2 regions of the Peribacillus sp. Bi134 genome follow, and region 1 is predicted to be linked to the other one. Evidence: riboswitches for the same ligand, from Rfam matches in the RefSeq annotation. Region 1 holds a riboswitch; the other holds the start of a gene.

Region 1 (7,715 bases):
GACTCCCCGTTTTCCAGCGGCAAGCTTGGCAGCTTCCTCATAATCACGGACAACTATCAATTTATCATTCTGAAACCGTTGACTTTCACGCTCATAACGAATATAAGGAACATTTGCTGCCTTTGCTCCGATAAGGGCGTTTTTGGATGCTTCTTCGGCAAATGGGTGACTTGCATCGACTACAGCCTGAAAACCTTTTGCAGAGATTAAAGATGTCATATCTTCTGCAGATAATCGGCCAATCCGGGTGGAAATCCCTGAATCTTGCAAACTCTTAGCCGCTGATTCGGTTACAACAGTTGCCAAAACCTTGAACCCCACCTGCTGCATCTCAATCGCTAATTCCCTTGCATCACTTGTACCCGCCAAGAACAAAATCATTTTGATGACCCCACCGCTTGCCCATCATGATCGTGGTGATGATCATGGTCGTGATGGTGATCATGGTCGTGATGGTGATCATGGTCGTGATGGTGATCATGGTCGTGATCGTGGTCGTGATGGTGATGATGGTGAGCATGTCCATGTTCCTCGACATGTTTACGATAGTTTTCCAAATCACGCGCCCCGCTTGACCTTCCTTCACTGGCTTCGATTACTCGTTCTTGCAGAATGTTCTGTAAGGTTGGATGATATCCAAAATACTTTGCCAAAATGAATTCTCGATCATGATATTGCTCTTGATAGCCTTTCAGCATATCCTCCATTCTTTCCATCAACACACCAGTGAAGAGGAAATATGGCAGCATCACTATTTTTTTTGCCCCTAATCGGATGCATCGTTCAATACCTTCATCAACGTGAGGGTCCGTTACACCCATGAAGGCTGTTTCGACCCATTTAACGCTTAATTTTTCCCATAATAATCGTGAAATTTTATATATATCACTATTTGCATCAGCATCACTGCCACCTCGGCCAATTAGCAATATCGCTGTCTCAGAATGTTCAGAGGTCGTATCGAATCCCGCTTCCTCAAGACGGTCTGTCAGGATCGTCAATACATCATGGTGGACCCCGATCGTTTGGCCATATGTGAATTTCACTTCTGGATACTTGGTTTTCCCATCCTCTATTTCAGCTGGGATATGTAATTTCGAATGTCCTGCATGCAACAAAATGATCGGTATGACGATAACTTCAGTAGCCCCTCGTTTTACACAATTATCAATTCCTTCGGATATATTCGGTGCCGCAAATTCCAAGAAGCACGTTTCCACCATGAAACGCTCGTCCATTGCCGGAATCATATTCTTAATAAAATGACGGACTTCTTCATTTCCCGAAGCCAACCGGCTTCCGTGTCCTACGAACAAAACTGCTTTCATTTACTTTCCTCCTCTAGATTAGTCTTCACAAGGCGCAGGCTCTATATTTATTTTGGGAGCGATGTCCTGATAAGAAAAATTCTGTATCTTTTTCGAACGTTTGAAGTATTTAAAAAGCCGCTCATTTGGATGGGCATTTTGCTTATACTCCCCGACAATGTCCGTAATCAGTTCAACAAGCTGTTCCGGTTCAATGCCTTCCGCCACCGGCTGACCCGGATGGGCTGTTCTTCCAACCGGTTTAGCTCCAAGAAATAAGTCGAACTTCCCTTTTCGGAAGACAATCCCGATATCATCCATCACAGCACTATAACAAGCCATCCCACACCCATTAAAACCGATGTTCAGTTCCTTGGGCATTTTCATTCCGCCAAGCACCCGGTGTATTTCGTCCGCATAAGGAATGGATTCCGCTTTTTCACCATCACAGAAATCACAGGCTTTTAGTGTCAGTACATCTCCAATCGGCGACAAAAGAAAGTTTGCTGATTGCAATTTCCCCGTTATGACTTCCGGATCCGTTGTCGGAATCTTTAAGACGATTTTATGATTTGGCGTGTATTCCATCGTTCCCTTTTCCCCAACAACTTCCGCAAGTGTCATCATTTGTTTGGGAGTGAATTGTTTATTCGCCACACCTGGACTAACGGCAAGTTCGAATACCGACTCCATTTTTTGCTGAACAATCGGCTGAATGGATTGCTTAACGGTTTGACCCTTGACTCTTGACAGGGCCTCCATTGCCATTTCAAAGGAAGCTGGCTTCTTTTCTGGTGCTTTTGTAAGTAATCCAACTCCTCCAGCGGACTCGGTTAAGGCCTCTTGATCTAATGCCCACGGTTCCGCTTCTTTTTGCAGTCGCTGATGCGGCTTCAATGTTTGCTTTTCCGAATTCAAAGTATATTTTCTCTGATAGCCTCTTGGTGTGATGATTTTGTCATCATATAAAAAGGTGGATGAATTACCGATAATGACGGTGGTCAACATTCCAATATCGTGATTCAACATATCCTGCAAATTGGTTATGACAATATCCTGCCTATCGCGATAAGCACTTTTCACCAACCCGACAGGTGTATCCGGCGAGCGGTAGCGAAGGAGAATTTTCTGTGTTTCAACAATTTGCCGGGTCCGCCTGCCGCTGCGCGGATTATAAAGTGCAATGACAAAGTCTGCCATTGCAGCTGCTTCAACCCTTTTAGCGATCAGTTCCCAAGGAGTTAAATGATCACTGAGGCTGATCGTACACGAATCGTGCATGACTGGTGCCCCGAGTAAAGACGCACATGAGTTGATTGCAGAAATGCCAGGAATGACTTCAATGCCCACACCAGTTTCTTCTTTCCAGCCTTTCTCAATCAATACTTCATAAACCAACCCTGCCATCCCGTAAACTCCGGCATCCCCACTGGAAATCACCGCCACTTTCTTTCCCAGCTCCGCTTGTTTCACTGCTTCCTGTGCACGTGATACTTCTTCAGTCATCCCCGTACTAATGATCGTTTGATCTGTAAGCAGTCCCTGAATGAGTTCAACATAAGTTTTATAACCAATGATGTAGTCACTTTCTTGAAGGGCTTCGACGGCACGTTTGGTAATGTGTTCAAAATTCCCGGGCCCAAAGCCCACGACGAATAATTTACCGTTAGTACTCATTAAGACATCTCCTTTTACGCTTTGTTCTTTGAAATACCCGTATGAGCAGGAAAATCTGGATTAGGGGTCATTTCCCCATCATTGAATTGATAGATCATCTGTGGAACAAATTCACCATCATCGATATTACTGACGATCTGCCGACCGAATTCAGGCGTTTCCACTCGATACCAGTTTCCTTGGGGATAGGCAATCACAACGCAGGCATCCTTACATCTTCCGTTACAGCGTGTCCTGGTTGTATGGATTTTCAAATCAAGTCCCTTTGAAGTAATTTCATCGCGAATCGCTTGGGTTACTTCTTCCCCGCCCTTTTTCATGCAGCTGCTCCCATTACAAATCAACAGATGCGTATTTGTACCCATCAAGTTCCAAGTAGTCATCTTCTTCCTCCTGAGTTCAGGGAAAAGGCAAAATAAAAAACCTTAACATTAGAGTCAAGGTTTTAAAAAAACTATATGAATGAGAAGCCAAAGGCAAACATGCCAAATCCTTCCAAAATCGTCATAGTCCTTCTACCTTTCCCTCCGAAAAGTATCATGCAATTTTAAAAGCAGGTTTCCTGGCTTACGCTTCATTTTACTTTGTCCCTTCCCGGCATCATGCCAGTGGTTATCGACAATTTCATCAGCGTTTACAGTAGCGGGGGCTGCATCGGATTTTCACCGATTTCCCTATTATCCCTTGCTTATTCACACAAGGGCACTTTTAAAATGAAATATTTGGTTTTATTATACATTTCTAACTAACTTAATCTATCATATAACAACTTTATCAAAATTCAATAGTTTATTCCGACTGTTTAGAAAAGTTTAATAGTGTAAAACCAGTTAAAATCCTTTCCTTGCAACAAAATCCGTCCCGAAAAAAAAGATAGTGTAGCTGAAATTATTTCTTTATGGTACACTATACGAGAATTTTCAAAATAATTACATAAGTTTTATGGTGTTGAATTTCTCGGAATTCAACTTAAAAGGGAAGCCGGTGAAAATCCGGAGCGGTCCCGCCACTGTAAAGGGAAGTCCTATTACTTTAGCTTTAATCCACTGTCAAATGAGATGGGAAGGATGTAATGGGATGATGAACCAAAGCCAGGAGACCTGCCATGAAACGTGAAACTGTTTCAGCCTACGAGGATGGGCGTGCGGATCAGGCAGAATGGCCCATGATTGCTTCATGCTGCAAAATTCCTGTTCATTACGCACTTCTTTCCTTTGAGAGAAGTGCTTTTTATGTTGGGCGCCGCTTTTCTTCTCAAGATTGATCAGAAAAATTTAAAAGTATTGAAAGGAGAAAGAATGAAAAGAACCAATTGGAAAATTATTTATTTTGTCATCTTATTGCTTTTTATCCCGAACCGGGCAATGGCCATGCATATCATGGAGGGCTTTTTACCCATTGAATGGGCTATATTCTGGTGGGCCGTGACGTTTCCATTTTTAATCTTGGGTTACCGGTCCATTAGATCCAAAGTTAGGGAAAATCCAGAAACAAAAATGATACTTGGCCTATCGGGCGCATTTGTATTTATTTTATCGGCCCTAAAGATTCCTTCCGTTACGGGAAGTTCTTCACACCCTACCGGAGTTGGTTTGGGTTCCATATTATTCGGACCATTGGCCATGAGTGTCGTTGGCTCCATCGTTCTGTTATTTCAAGCTGTTTTACTGGCTCACGGAGGATTGACGACATTAGGGGCCAATGCATTTTCCATGGCCGTTTGCGGACCGTTCATTGCTTACTTTGTCTTCAAGGGCGCAACTAAATTGGGGTGGTCTTTTTCACTTGCCGTTTTCTTGGCAGCTGCTTTTGGAGATTTAGGAACCTATGTGGTCACTTCCGTTCAACTTGCTCTTGCTTTTCCTTCCGAGGTAGGAGGATTCATGGCCTCTTTCAGTAAATTTGCAGGTATTTTTGCCCTGACCCAAATTCCCTTGGCAATCAGTGAGGGGTTATTGACAGTCGTCGTAATGAATTTCTTGAAAAAATACAATCTAGGTGAATTGAAATTGCTGCGAGTTTTTTCTAAGGAGGCCCGTTAATATGAAAAAAAGTCTACTGCTGCTTTTCCTGGTTGTCATTCTTGCAACCATACCGTTAATCACCCAACAAGGAACGGAATTTGGCGGTGCCGACGGCGAAGCTGAGGAAGCCATCACTAAGATCCATCCGGAATACAAGCCATGGTTCAACAGTATATGGGAGCCGCCAGGTGCAGAAACCGAAAGCTTATTATTTGCGCTTCAAGCTGCAATCGGAGCCGGTTTCATTGGATACTTCATTGGCGTGATGAGACAAAGGAATAAGCAAACCAAACAAGAACTGACAGAAAAATCGAAGCATGTTACTCATTGATAAATATGCCTATTTCAATGGGCTAAAGGATGTTCATCCGTTGGAAAAGATGGTTTTTGCACTTTCCCTTTTGCTGTTTTCGTTAACGGTAAGGGATATGACCGTTTCGCTCATCACTTTTACGGTGATGAGCGCTTTAATCATTTTTGCGGCAAAAATCCCGCTTTCCTATTATCTGAAATTACTTCTATTGCCAGGATTTTTTATACTATCTGGAACAATTACCATCCTTTTTTCTTTCACAAGCGAATTTACTTCGATATCGAATATATGGTGGTCCTGGAAGGTCGGGAACTGGCAAATATTCATCAGCGATGACAGCGTCGGTACGGTGTCCAATTTGATCACTGTCGTATTCGGCAGTATCAGCTGTTTATATTTCCTTACCTTAACTACACCCATTACCGTCATCCTATCCGTGTTGCGAAAACTTAAAGTGCCTTCCTTATTGATTGATTTAATAGAATTGACCTATCGCTTCATCTTTATTTTTTTAGATACAGCTTTGGCCATTCATCAAGCACAAGCTTCACGGCTAGGGTATGTTTCATTAAGGAAAGGCATACGATCTCTCGGATTACTAATCTCGTCTTTATTTTTAGGAGTATTGCAGCGCTCTGGGCAATTGACGATGGCCATGAACGCAAGAGGCTATCAGGAGAACCTTTCCTATCTCGAGGATACTTACACCTATTCCTCACGCAATTGGCTGATTGCGATAGTAATATTAGGAAGCTTAATCTTTATTAATGGATATTTGTAAATTGGAGGCAACCCAACAATGGACGAGCATATTTTTCATATAGAAGGCCTCACCCATCAATTCGCAGATGGAACGTTCGCTTTAAACGATCTGTCGCTAACGATTCAACAGGGTAAAAAGATTGCATTATTAGGCAATAATGGTGCCGGCAAATCGACTTTATTCCTCCATTTAAATGGTCTTTTACAACCTACAGCAGGAAAGATCAGATTTAAGTGCAAAAAAATGAAATATGACCGTAAATCATTATTATCATTACGAAAGCAAGTCGGGATCGTTTTTCAAGATCCCGACTCTCAGCTCTTTTCCGCTAATGTACAACAGGATATATCGTTTGGACCGATGAATTTAGGATGGGATAGAATTAAGGTTCAAGAGAAAGTAAATTGGGCAATGGCCCAAACGGAAGTAACGGAACTGAAAGACAGACCTACCCATTTTTTGAGCCTTGGGCAAAAAAAACGTGTCGCCATTGCGGGGATACTCGCCACGGAGCCCGATGTCTGGCTCTTGGACGAACCTACCGCTGGATTGGATCCTTATTTCTCAAGACAGATCATGGCTCTGCTGGACAGTATCCACCACCCTGACAAAACGATTATCCTATCAACTCATGATGTTAATTTAGCTTATCAATGGGCTGATGAAGTTGTTGTCATGAACGATGGTAAGGTCATATACCAAGGGGACCCTGTTTCCGTTTTCCATGATGAAGACGTTTTGCTGCAGGCACATCTGGAGAAACCGTGGGTATTTGAAATGTTTCAAGCCCTTCTTCAATCAAGGAACCCTGCAGAAAGGGACCTTTTCCCAAGAACGAAGGAAGAATTGCTTCAAAAGTTGGAGACAGAAAGAATTTATTAATTAAGTTCCCCTAGCTCTTGCTTCATCAGAAGCTAGGGGATCAAACCGATATCTAAAAAATAGCAGGCGATAATTCTTGTTCCTAAAAAAACAAATTTTATTACCTTTCTTCTTTAGATCTTTCTTTTGCAATTTCAATATCTCTTCCGTTTACATCATCAATGACTGCCTTTATTTCGCCTTCCGCATAAGTATCCGAGACTTGTTCGTGGGTTCTGGCAAGTCCAGAGGATAAAGGATCTTCCCGTTTATAATCGCTGACATCATATATTCTTCCGGCAACTTCTGAAGATTCATTTTTTGATTGCTTGCTATCCATTTTATTCACTCCTATTTTTTAAAATGTCCAAACATTTTGACAACAGCATTAAAGTCAAAGGTATTTTGTGTAAAAAACGAAGCAATATTCAATAATGTTAAAAAAGGAGGAAAAAGGCAAAGAAAAAGCTTACAAGTAAAATCCCCTTTCAGGGACTTAACATGTAAGCTTACTGAGAGCTTATGCCTCCTTCTTCACATCCACATTATCGGATGGGTCACCCCAGCATTCCACATTCTTCAAACCTTCAATATTGTTCACATGGAAGACTGGATTTTTCCCACTTTTCTTTTGCTCTTGATAATCCGCCAGTGCAGCAAAAGCAATCTTTCCAAGTAAAGCTATGGCGATCAGGTTGATAATGGCCATAAGGGCCATCAGCAAGTCAGCCAGTCCCCAAACAAAATCCAGTGATGCAAGCGAACCGAAT
Region 2 (7,715 bases), on a different contig from region 1:
CGCATGGCGTTGAGGAGTTATTCTTACACCGGTATCTTTTAAGGAATCCAACGCTTCTTTTAACTGAACTTCAGACACCGTCATCCACCTCTTTTTCTCATTAAGTATGCATTCTTAAATTATAATGTTTATAAATAGTGTACCTTTTATGCGTTGAATTTGTCAATAATTCAATGGCTTAACCATTCTTTTTTAGTTTATTCATGAACACATTGAATCTTTCCCATTTTTGCATTGAGTTTAGTATCCCCTGGATAAGTCGATTACATTGGTGAAGTCTTTTCCAGCTTTCAGGTATTCACGCATATTTTTTTCGAATATGGCAAAGGTTCTTGGTAAATATTCTCCGCTTTTACTTGAAAGATGCGGAGTGACTGTAACATTCTCCATCCTCCAAAACGGATGCCCTTTTCCTAAAGGTTCCGGATCAAATACATCCAAGATGGCATGAGATAATTCCCCGGCATCCAGGGCTTCGATCAACATTTCATCGTTAATCAGGTCGCCGCGGCCAATATTCACGAATACTGCAGTTTCTTTCATTGCTTCAAAGTGTTCTTTTTGCAGAAGGCCCTTCGTTTCATCCGTACTTGGCAGGACGGATACGATATAATCGGCTCCCGGTATGGCTTCCAATAAATTATCCAGGGCATAAAGGTGATCGATGGATTCCACTGGCTTCCCGCTCCGGTTCACTCCTATCGTCTTCATCCGAAAGGCTTTCCCAAGACGAGCCACTTCCCCTCCGATTGCACCCACGCCAATAACGAGCATCGTCTTGCCGTTCAATTCCCCTACTTCAATCTTTCTATCCCACAGTTCTTCCTTTTCATTCTTCATAAGCAGTTTCAATTTCTTTTCATATTGCAAAAGCATCCCTATCGTATACTCTGCCATCGGTATTTTATGAATGCCTCTAGCATTCGTCACCAGAATGCCCCTTTCCTCTATGGCTTTAAATGGCATTAATTCCATCCCTGCACTCATGACCATGATCCATTTCAAGTTCGTAGCTATCCCAATGATTTCTTCAGTTAAGTCTTCACCATATGTAATTAAGATTTCCGCTTCACGAAGCGGCCCATCCGTCCATCCTTTTTGATAAATGAAGCTCAAGTCAGGAAAAGCTTCCGTCATCTTCTTTTGGATGCCTTCATTCGGAATGACAGTTGAAAGTATTAACATGTTCATCTCTCCCTTTTAATTAACATAAAAAAACACGGGCTCTATGTGTCCCGCGCAACTTTCTCTGAGGAGGTATTCCCTTAATAAAGCATATTCAGGTGTCCCCTTTTTGAGTTGGACAAAAGCCTTAGCCTTATTAAAAAAGGCTTTATTTTAAGGAATTTGGGTTTAATGCATCTAATTCCGGCAAAATGAAAACGCCATCCCTTCTTATCAGGACGTCGTCAAAGAAGATGTCACCACCCCCATATTCGGGACGCTGGATCAAGACCATATCCCAATGAATCGATGATCGGTTTCCATTATCCGCTTCTTCATAGGCAAGTCCAAGAGCCAAGTGCAGACTTCCGCTTATTTTCTCATCGAACAAGATATCGTCCATAGGTTCCAATATGTATGGATTGATCCCAATTGCGAACTCCCCGATAAACCGGGACCCTTCATCAATATTCAGAATTTGGTTCATTTCAGAGTCACGATTGGAAGTAGCTTTAATGATTTTTCCCTTTTCCAAGTTTAATTCTATGTCACTAAAGGTGAATCCTTCATAGGTTGTTGGTGTGTTGAAGGATATCATACCATTGAGACTATCTTTTATGGGTGCCGTAAACACTTCCCCATCAGGTAAATTCTTTTTTCCGGCACATATGACGGCCGGCATACCTTTGATGGAAAAGGTCAAATCTGTTCCTGGCGAAACGATCCTGACTTTGTCAGTTCGTTCCATCAATTGTTTTAACGGTTTCAAGGCCGTCTCCATTTTCCCGTAATCCATGTTGCATACATTCAAAAGAAAATCTTCGTACCTGTCGAAGGTCATGCCGGCTTTTTGCGCTGATGCGTTGGTGGGATAATTAAGCAAGACCCAACGTCGGTTGTTTACATAGAAAAGAGTGGGGGAATTCATAGCCTCCCCTTGAAGACGGTGCCTCTCGATGGGAACATCGGTCATTTCCACATCGTTTTCTTCCCCGGTGATGATGATTACCGCATCGATATCCTTATATTTCTTCAAGGCCCATTGTGAAGAGGTGTCAAGTTGTTCCTTTACATTCCCTTGTAACAGGTGGCGGCTTATTTCATCGTCTTCGAGTTCTACATATGGATAAGCACCCACTCTGTATATTTCATCAATCAGCTCTTTCAATAATGGTTTCGTATTGATATTCCCCCGTATGAGGATTCTCTCTTTTGGCTGTAATTGTATCGAATGATGAATCAGCCTGGCTGCAAGCTTCGTTATTCGCTCATCCTTCATCTGCCTGTCCCTTATTTTTCGAGGTCGCGAAGAGTTTGAAGAGCTTCTTCGACATGGCCTTTGACCTTTACTTTACGCCATTCTTTGACTACCATACCAGCCTTATCAATCAGGAAAGTTGAACGTTCAATGCCCATATACTCCTTGCCGAAGTTCTTTTTCAACTGCCACACATCAAAGATTTTAGCCGCTTCATGATTTTCATCAGCCAGCAGCAGAAAAGGCAATCCATGTTTTTCGATGAATTTTTCATGACGTGCAGCTGGGTCTGGGCTGATTCCAATGATGACCGCGTTCAATTCCTCAAATTGCTCATTATGGTCCCGGAAATCACAGGCCTCCGTCGTGCAACCTGGCGTCATATCTTTTGGATAAAAATATAAAACAATATATTTCCCCTTAAAATCCGATAGGGACACCATTTCACCATTGTTTGCAGGGAGCTTGAAATCAGGTGCTTTTTCTCCAATTTTAACAGTCATATTGAACCCTCCATTTCTTTCATTATGGTAAGAGTACCCAATAATCGAAAGAAACACAACTTTCATTTATCCTTCCTATCTTTGTGCTCCAAATCGATCACCGTCCGGATCACGAACGCTGCCGGCAGTGTATAACCGATGAAAGCCTGAATCGTAGCTATCATCCTGCCCATTCCAATCGGGGCTATATCTCCATACCCTACAGAAAACATCGTCATCGCACTAAAATAAAAAGAAGTCTTCAACTGTTCATAGAAAGTGCCATCCAATCGATTGCCCATATCAAGAATCACCGAATGATTCTGAAGTTCGTATAATAAATAAATCAGTGCAAATCCAACTAATATCGTCGCATATAAATTGCCAAGCCACAGCATATCCTCCAGAGAAAACTTCTTTCCTCCCGACTCAACAAGAAATAACGTACGAATGCTCATCACCATGCAAAAAATGATTCCTGCAATCAAGATGTAGAAAGTCATCCCCCACGCCCCATTTCAAAACGCCACTTCCTCTATACATACTCCCTGTCCAAACAATATATTCTTTTTTAGGAACAGACCTCATCCTTATCACCCACACGCCTTATAACCGGATACTTTTCCTGAATCGTTTTTCCATGTTGACCCTTTTGGTCGGATATGTTAAGATTGTCTAAATTTTTATAATAGTTTTTATTTTATAAATTTTTAACCTGCAAACAGTTATCAAGACAGGTTTTATCAAATTTCATATGTGGAAATAGGTTCCTAATTTTAAATTAGGATTAAAAGGGAAGTCCGGTGTAATTCCGGCACGGTCCCGCCACTGTAATGGGAGTGTTAGCGCCATCCAATGCCACTGATCAACGGATCGGGAAGGCCCGCCGCTAATGTTAATCCCTAAGTCAGGAGACCTGCCTATTTCGACAACACTGTTTTAACCTACGGGAGATAGGGAGGTGTTAGGGACCTTATAATTGTAAGGGGCATTTTGCATGCCTCTTTATTTTAAGCATTTCTAACCATCTCTTTTGACGGTTAGGAATGCTTTTTTTATTGCTCAATTAAATGAATATAGGAGGATGGGAATATTGAAAAGCAGTAGTTTGGGTTACCCTCGAATCGGGGAAGATCGTGAATGGAAACGTACATTGGAAGCTTACTGGTCCGGTAAAATCGATGAAGCAGAATTTACGGCACAACTAAAAGCCATCCGTTTAGGCAACTTACAAAAACAGAAGAAACGAGGCATTGATATCATTCCTGTCAACGACTTCACTTTCTATGATCAAATGCTCGATATGTCCGTAATGTTCGGTCTTGTTCCTGAACGTTATTCAGCCTATGAAAGCGGAAGCGTTCCCCTTTCCGTTTATTATTCAATGGCTCGCGGAAACAATGATGAAGTCGCTTCCGAAATGACGAAATGGTTCAATACGAACTATCACTATATTGTCCCTGAATTAAAGGTGCCACAGCTGACGTTAACGGAAAATAAACCACTTGCAGCATATCGGGAAGCCAAGGAAAAGCTAGGAATTGAAACAAAGCCAGTGTTGATCGGTCCTTATACTTTCATCTCCCTTTCCAAAGGCTTCAAAAAACAAGATATCCCTGGCATCATCCTGAGCCTGCTTCCCCTATACACGCAAATCCTCCGGGAGTTGGAGCAAGAAGGCGTGAAGTGGGTTCAAATGGACGAACCTTCACTTGTTTCATCGATTTCCAAAGAAGATATGCAAACTGTTACTTACCTCTATGAAAAACTGAATGAAGCAGCACCAAACCTGAACATCATGCTACAAACATACTTTGATGCCGTGGAACATTACCAGGAAGTCATCGAATTACAAGTCCAAGGAATCGGTCTTGATTTTGTACATGACAAAGGGAGGAATCTAAGCAACCTGGAAGCATTCGGCTTTCCGAAGGACAAAGTGCTTGCTGCAGGTGTGATTGACGGAAAAAACATTTGGCTTTCTGATTTATCGAAAAAAATCCAATTGATCGAGACTCTTAAGACAATGGTAGCCGAAGACCGAATCTGGCTTCAGCCCTCTTGTTCCCTGCTTCATGTCCCGGTGACCGTTCGTAATGAAACCGCCCTATCAAACGAAGTGAAAGAGGCCCTTGCTTTCGCTGATGAGAAACTCGAGGAAATCACACTCTTGGTCAAAGGGAATAATCAAGGCTTTGAAGCAATCGCCGAGAAAGTCGATGCAAATAAATTCACGCTTCAAACGTTAGCAAGTTCAAATGCCCGGAATCACGGAACTGTAAAATCCAATGTCGAAAAGGTTAAAACCAGGACCGCCGGCCGTCAGCTTCCATTTAAAGAGCGTTACCAAAAACAACAGGCATTTTTCAAATTGCCTTTTCTTCCTTCTACTACGATCGGCAGCTTTCCGCAGACATTTGATGTTAAACAAGCACGCGGGAAATTCAAAAGACGAGAATGGACCGCTTCGCAATATGAAACATTCGTTAACGAAGAAATCGGCAGGTGGATCGAAATCCAAGAAGAAATCGGTTTGGATGTCCTTGTTCATGGGGAATTCGAACGAACGGATATGGTTGAATACTTCGGCCATAAGTTAGGTGGATTCGTCTTTTTAGAAAAGGGGTGGGTACAATCCTATGGATCCCGCTGTGTGAAACCGCCAGTCATCTACGGCGACATCCATTTCATCGAACCGATGACAGTCAGGGAAAGTGTATACGCACAATCACTGACGAAGAAGACGGTAAAGGGAATGCTTACAGGTCCTGTTACGATTTTGAACTGGTCATTTGTCCGTGATGATATTTCCAGGGAGAATGTATGCTATCAGCTGGCACTCGCTTTGGAAAAAGAAGTGATTGCATTGGAATCCGCTGGAATCAAAATGATTCAGGTCGATGAGCCTGCACTTAGAGAAGGTCTGCCATTGAAAAAAAGCGATCGCGACGAATATTTGAACTGGGCTGTGAATTCGTTCTTGATATCGACATCAAGCGTGGAGGATACAACCCAAATTCATACGCATATGTGCTATTGCGACTTCAACAGTTTCATGGATGTCATCTCCTCCCTCGACGCCGATGTAATTTCCATCGAAACATCCCGCAGTCATGGGGAGCTTGCTTCCGCATTCGAGGAAAAAACATATGAAAAAGGTATTGGTCTGGGTGTGTATGATATTCACAGCCCGCGTGTGCCGGCAGTGGAAGAAATGGTCGATATGATCGAACGTGGGATCAAGGTATTGGATAAAGACCAGTTTTGGATCAATCCTGACTGCGGACTGAAAACAAGGGGTATCCCGGAAACCGTCGCATCCCTGAAAAACATGGTCGAAGCAGCAAAAATCGTCCGTGAAAACCTGTTAGCTAAACCAACCGGCAAATGATTGAAAAGCACGTTGCCCACCCAACACAGCAGTCACGGACTTTTTTAACCGACCTTGTTTTTCCACCGGATACAAATCATCACAATACCATCTTTGGCGGAAAAGTAATGGCCTATGTTGATAAAATAGCCTGCATTTCAGCTATGCGCCATTGTCGAAAACCCGTTGTGACTGCTTCAAGCGACTCTTTTGATTTTTTGGCCCCCATCAAGACGGGGGATGCGATCAACCTTGAAGCTTATGTCACATGTGCCCATCGCACATCAATGGAGGTATTCGTGAAAGTGGAGCGCGAAAACCTATTAACAGGTGAGAAACAGCTTACGGCCCGTGCTTTTTTAACGATGCTGGCCATTGATGAAGACGGTAAGCCGACAAACGTACCACAGGTCATTCCGGAAACCGAAGTGGAAAAGCAGCTATATGTTCAAGCACAAGCAAGATATATTGAAAGAAAGAATAAACGCAAATAAACAAAAACCCCTTCAACATGAATGCTGTTGAAGGGGTTTCTTTCAGTTCCCTGCCCCGCGGTACCTCTTCACTCCCTGATTCCATATGAATACGGATATCATGAAAAAGGCTACCCCAATTACAGGTGTGGCAAATGCATATGCATACCACTCTTCTTTTCTAAGGAAATAAGATGCCGGATAGACACCAACAAACGCGAATGGCAGCACCCATGTAAGGACAAAACGAATGACCTTATTATAAATATCAACAGGATAGCGCCCATAGTTCCCGATATTGTATATCATTGGCATGATGGATGTTTTCGCATCCGACCAGAAACCAATGCTTGCTATCGCAACGAATATGGCTGCATAAGCAAGGGCCCCGCCTATTGCAAAAATGATGAAAAGAATCGGGTCATACCACGCAAGCTGCAGATCCAATGAAATCCCCGAATAGAATATAATGATCAAACCGGTCACAACACCAAATAACGCTTCAAGCTCGATTCTTTCTAAAATGACTTGAAACAGGCTATGTATCGGTCTTGTTAATATCCGGTCCATTTCACCTTTGACGATATAGCGGTCATTAAAATCCCAGATGTTGAAAAAGGCTGAAAAAAGGGCGAATGGGATAAGGAAAAATCCATAAATGAATATGATTTCTTCACGGCTCCAGCCGCTTAAAAATTGTGTATGTCCAAAAACGACTAAGATAAATACCAGATTCACGACCTGATTCAGCAGGTCAGATAGGATTTCCATGAAGAAATCGGCTCTATATTGCAGTCTTGTTTTCATATATTGACTCACGTATTGAAAAAACATCGATACATAAAACATCCCGTCAACCTCCTTGAATAATCAGCTGTTTTTTTGCGACTATCCATAAAAGCTGAATCGGTATTATGAGAATGATGCACCAAATTAACTGCTGTAAAAGCGCCATGCCAATTTCGCCT

Evidence for each region. A riboswitch is a leader RNA that binds a small molecule or an ion and turns the genes downstream of it on or off. The one in region 1 is predicted to bind cobalamin.
Region 2: linked by a shared signal. The riboswitch ahead of metE (5-methyltetrahydropteroyltriglutamate--homocysteine S-methyltransferase) and the one ahead of LQ188_RS07170 ((2Fe-2S) ferredoxin domain-containing protein) in region 1 are both predicted to bind cobalamin.

Annotation. Positions count from the first base shown of each region.
Region 1 is NZ_CAKKLN010000003.1:256,265-263,979, forward strand. It holds gene cobK (precorrin-6A reductase) at 1-381, opposite strand, end outside; gene LQ188_RS07160 (sirohydrochlorin chelatase) at 378-1,328, opposite strand; gene cobJ (precorrin-3B C(17)-methyltransferase) at 1,347-2,984, opposite strand; gene LQ188_RS07170 ((2Fe-2S) ferredoxin domain-containing protein) at 2,999-3,367, opposite strand; cobalamin riboswitch at 3,519-3,709, opposite strand; cobalamin riboswitch at 3,911-4,107, shown strand; gene LQ188_RS07175 (hypothetical protein) at 4,090-4,248, shown strand; gene LQ188_RS07180 (energy-coupling factor ABC transporter permease) at 4,283-5,026, shown strand; gene LQ188_RS07185 (energy-coupling factor ABC transporter substrate-binding protein) at 5,028-5,339, shown strand; gene cbiQ (cobalt ECF transporter T component CbiQ) at 5,326-6,102, shown strand; gene LQ188_RS07195 (ATP-binding cassette domain-containing protein) at 6,121-6,966, shown strand; gene LQ188_RS07200 (YozQ family protein) at 7,067-7,285, opposite strand; gene LQ188_RS07205 (alanine/glycine:cation symporter family protein) at 7,466-7,715, opposite strand, start outside.
Region 2 is NZ_CAKKLN010000017.1:2,257-9,971, forward strand. It holds gene perR (peroxide-responsive transcriptional repressor PerR) at 1-78, opposite strand, end outside; gene LQ188_RS25580 (D-2-hydroxyacid dehydrogenase) at 241-1,185, opposite strand; gene LQ188_RS25585 (aminopeptidase) at 1,334-2,443, opposite strand; gene bcp (thioredoxin-dependent thiol peroxidase) at 2,455-2,925, opposite strand; gene LQ188_RS25595 (potassium channel family protein) at 2,988-3,407, opposite strand; cobalamin riboswitch at 3,652-3,843, shown strand; gene metE (5-methyltetrahydropteroyltriglutamate--homocysteine S-methyltransferase) at 3,989-6,295, shown strand; gene LQ188_RS25605 (acyl-CoA thioesterase) at 6,292-6,768, shown strand; gene LQ188_RS25610 (ABC-2 family transporter protein) at 6,811-7,596, opposite strand; gene LQ188_RS25615 (ABC-2 family transporter protein) at 7,601-7,715, opposite strand, start outside.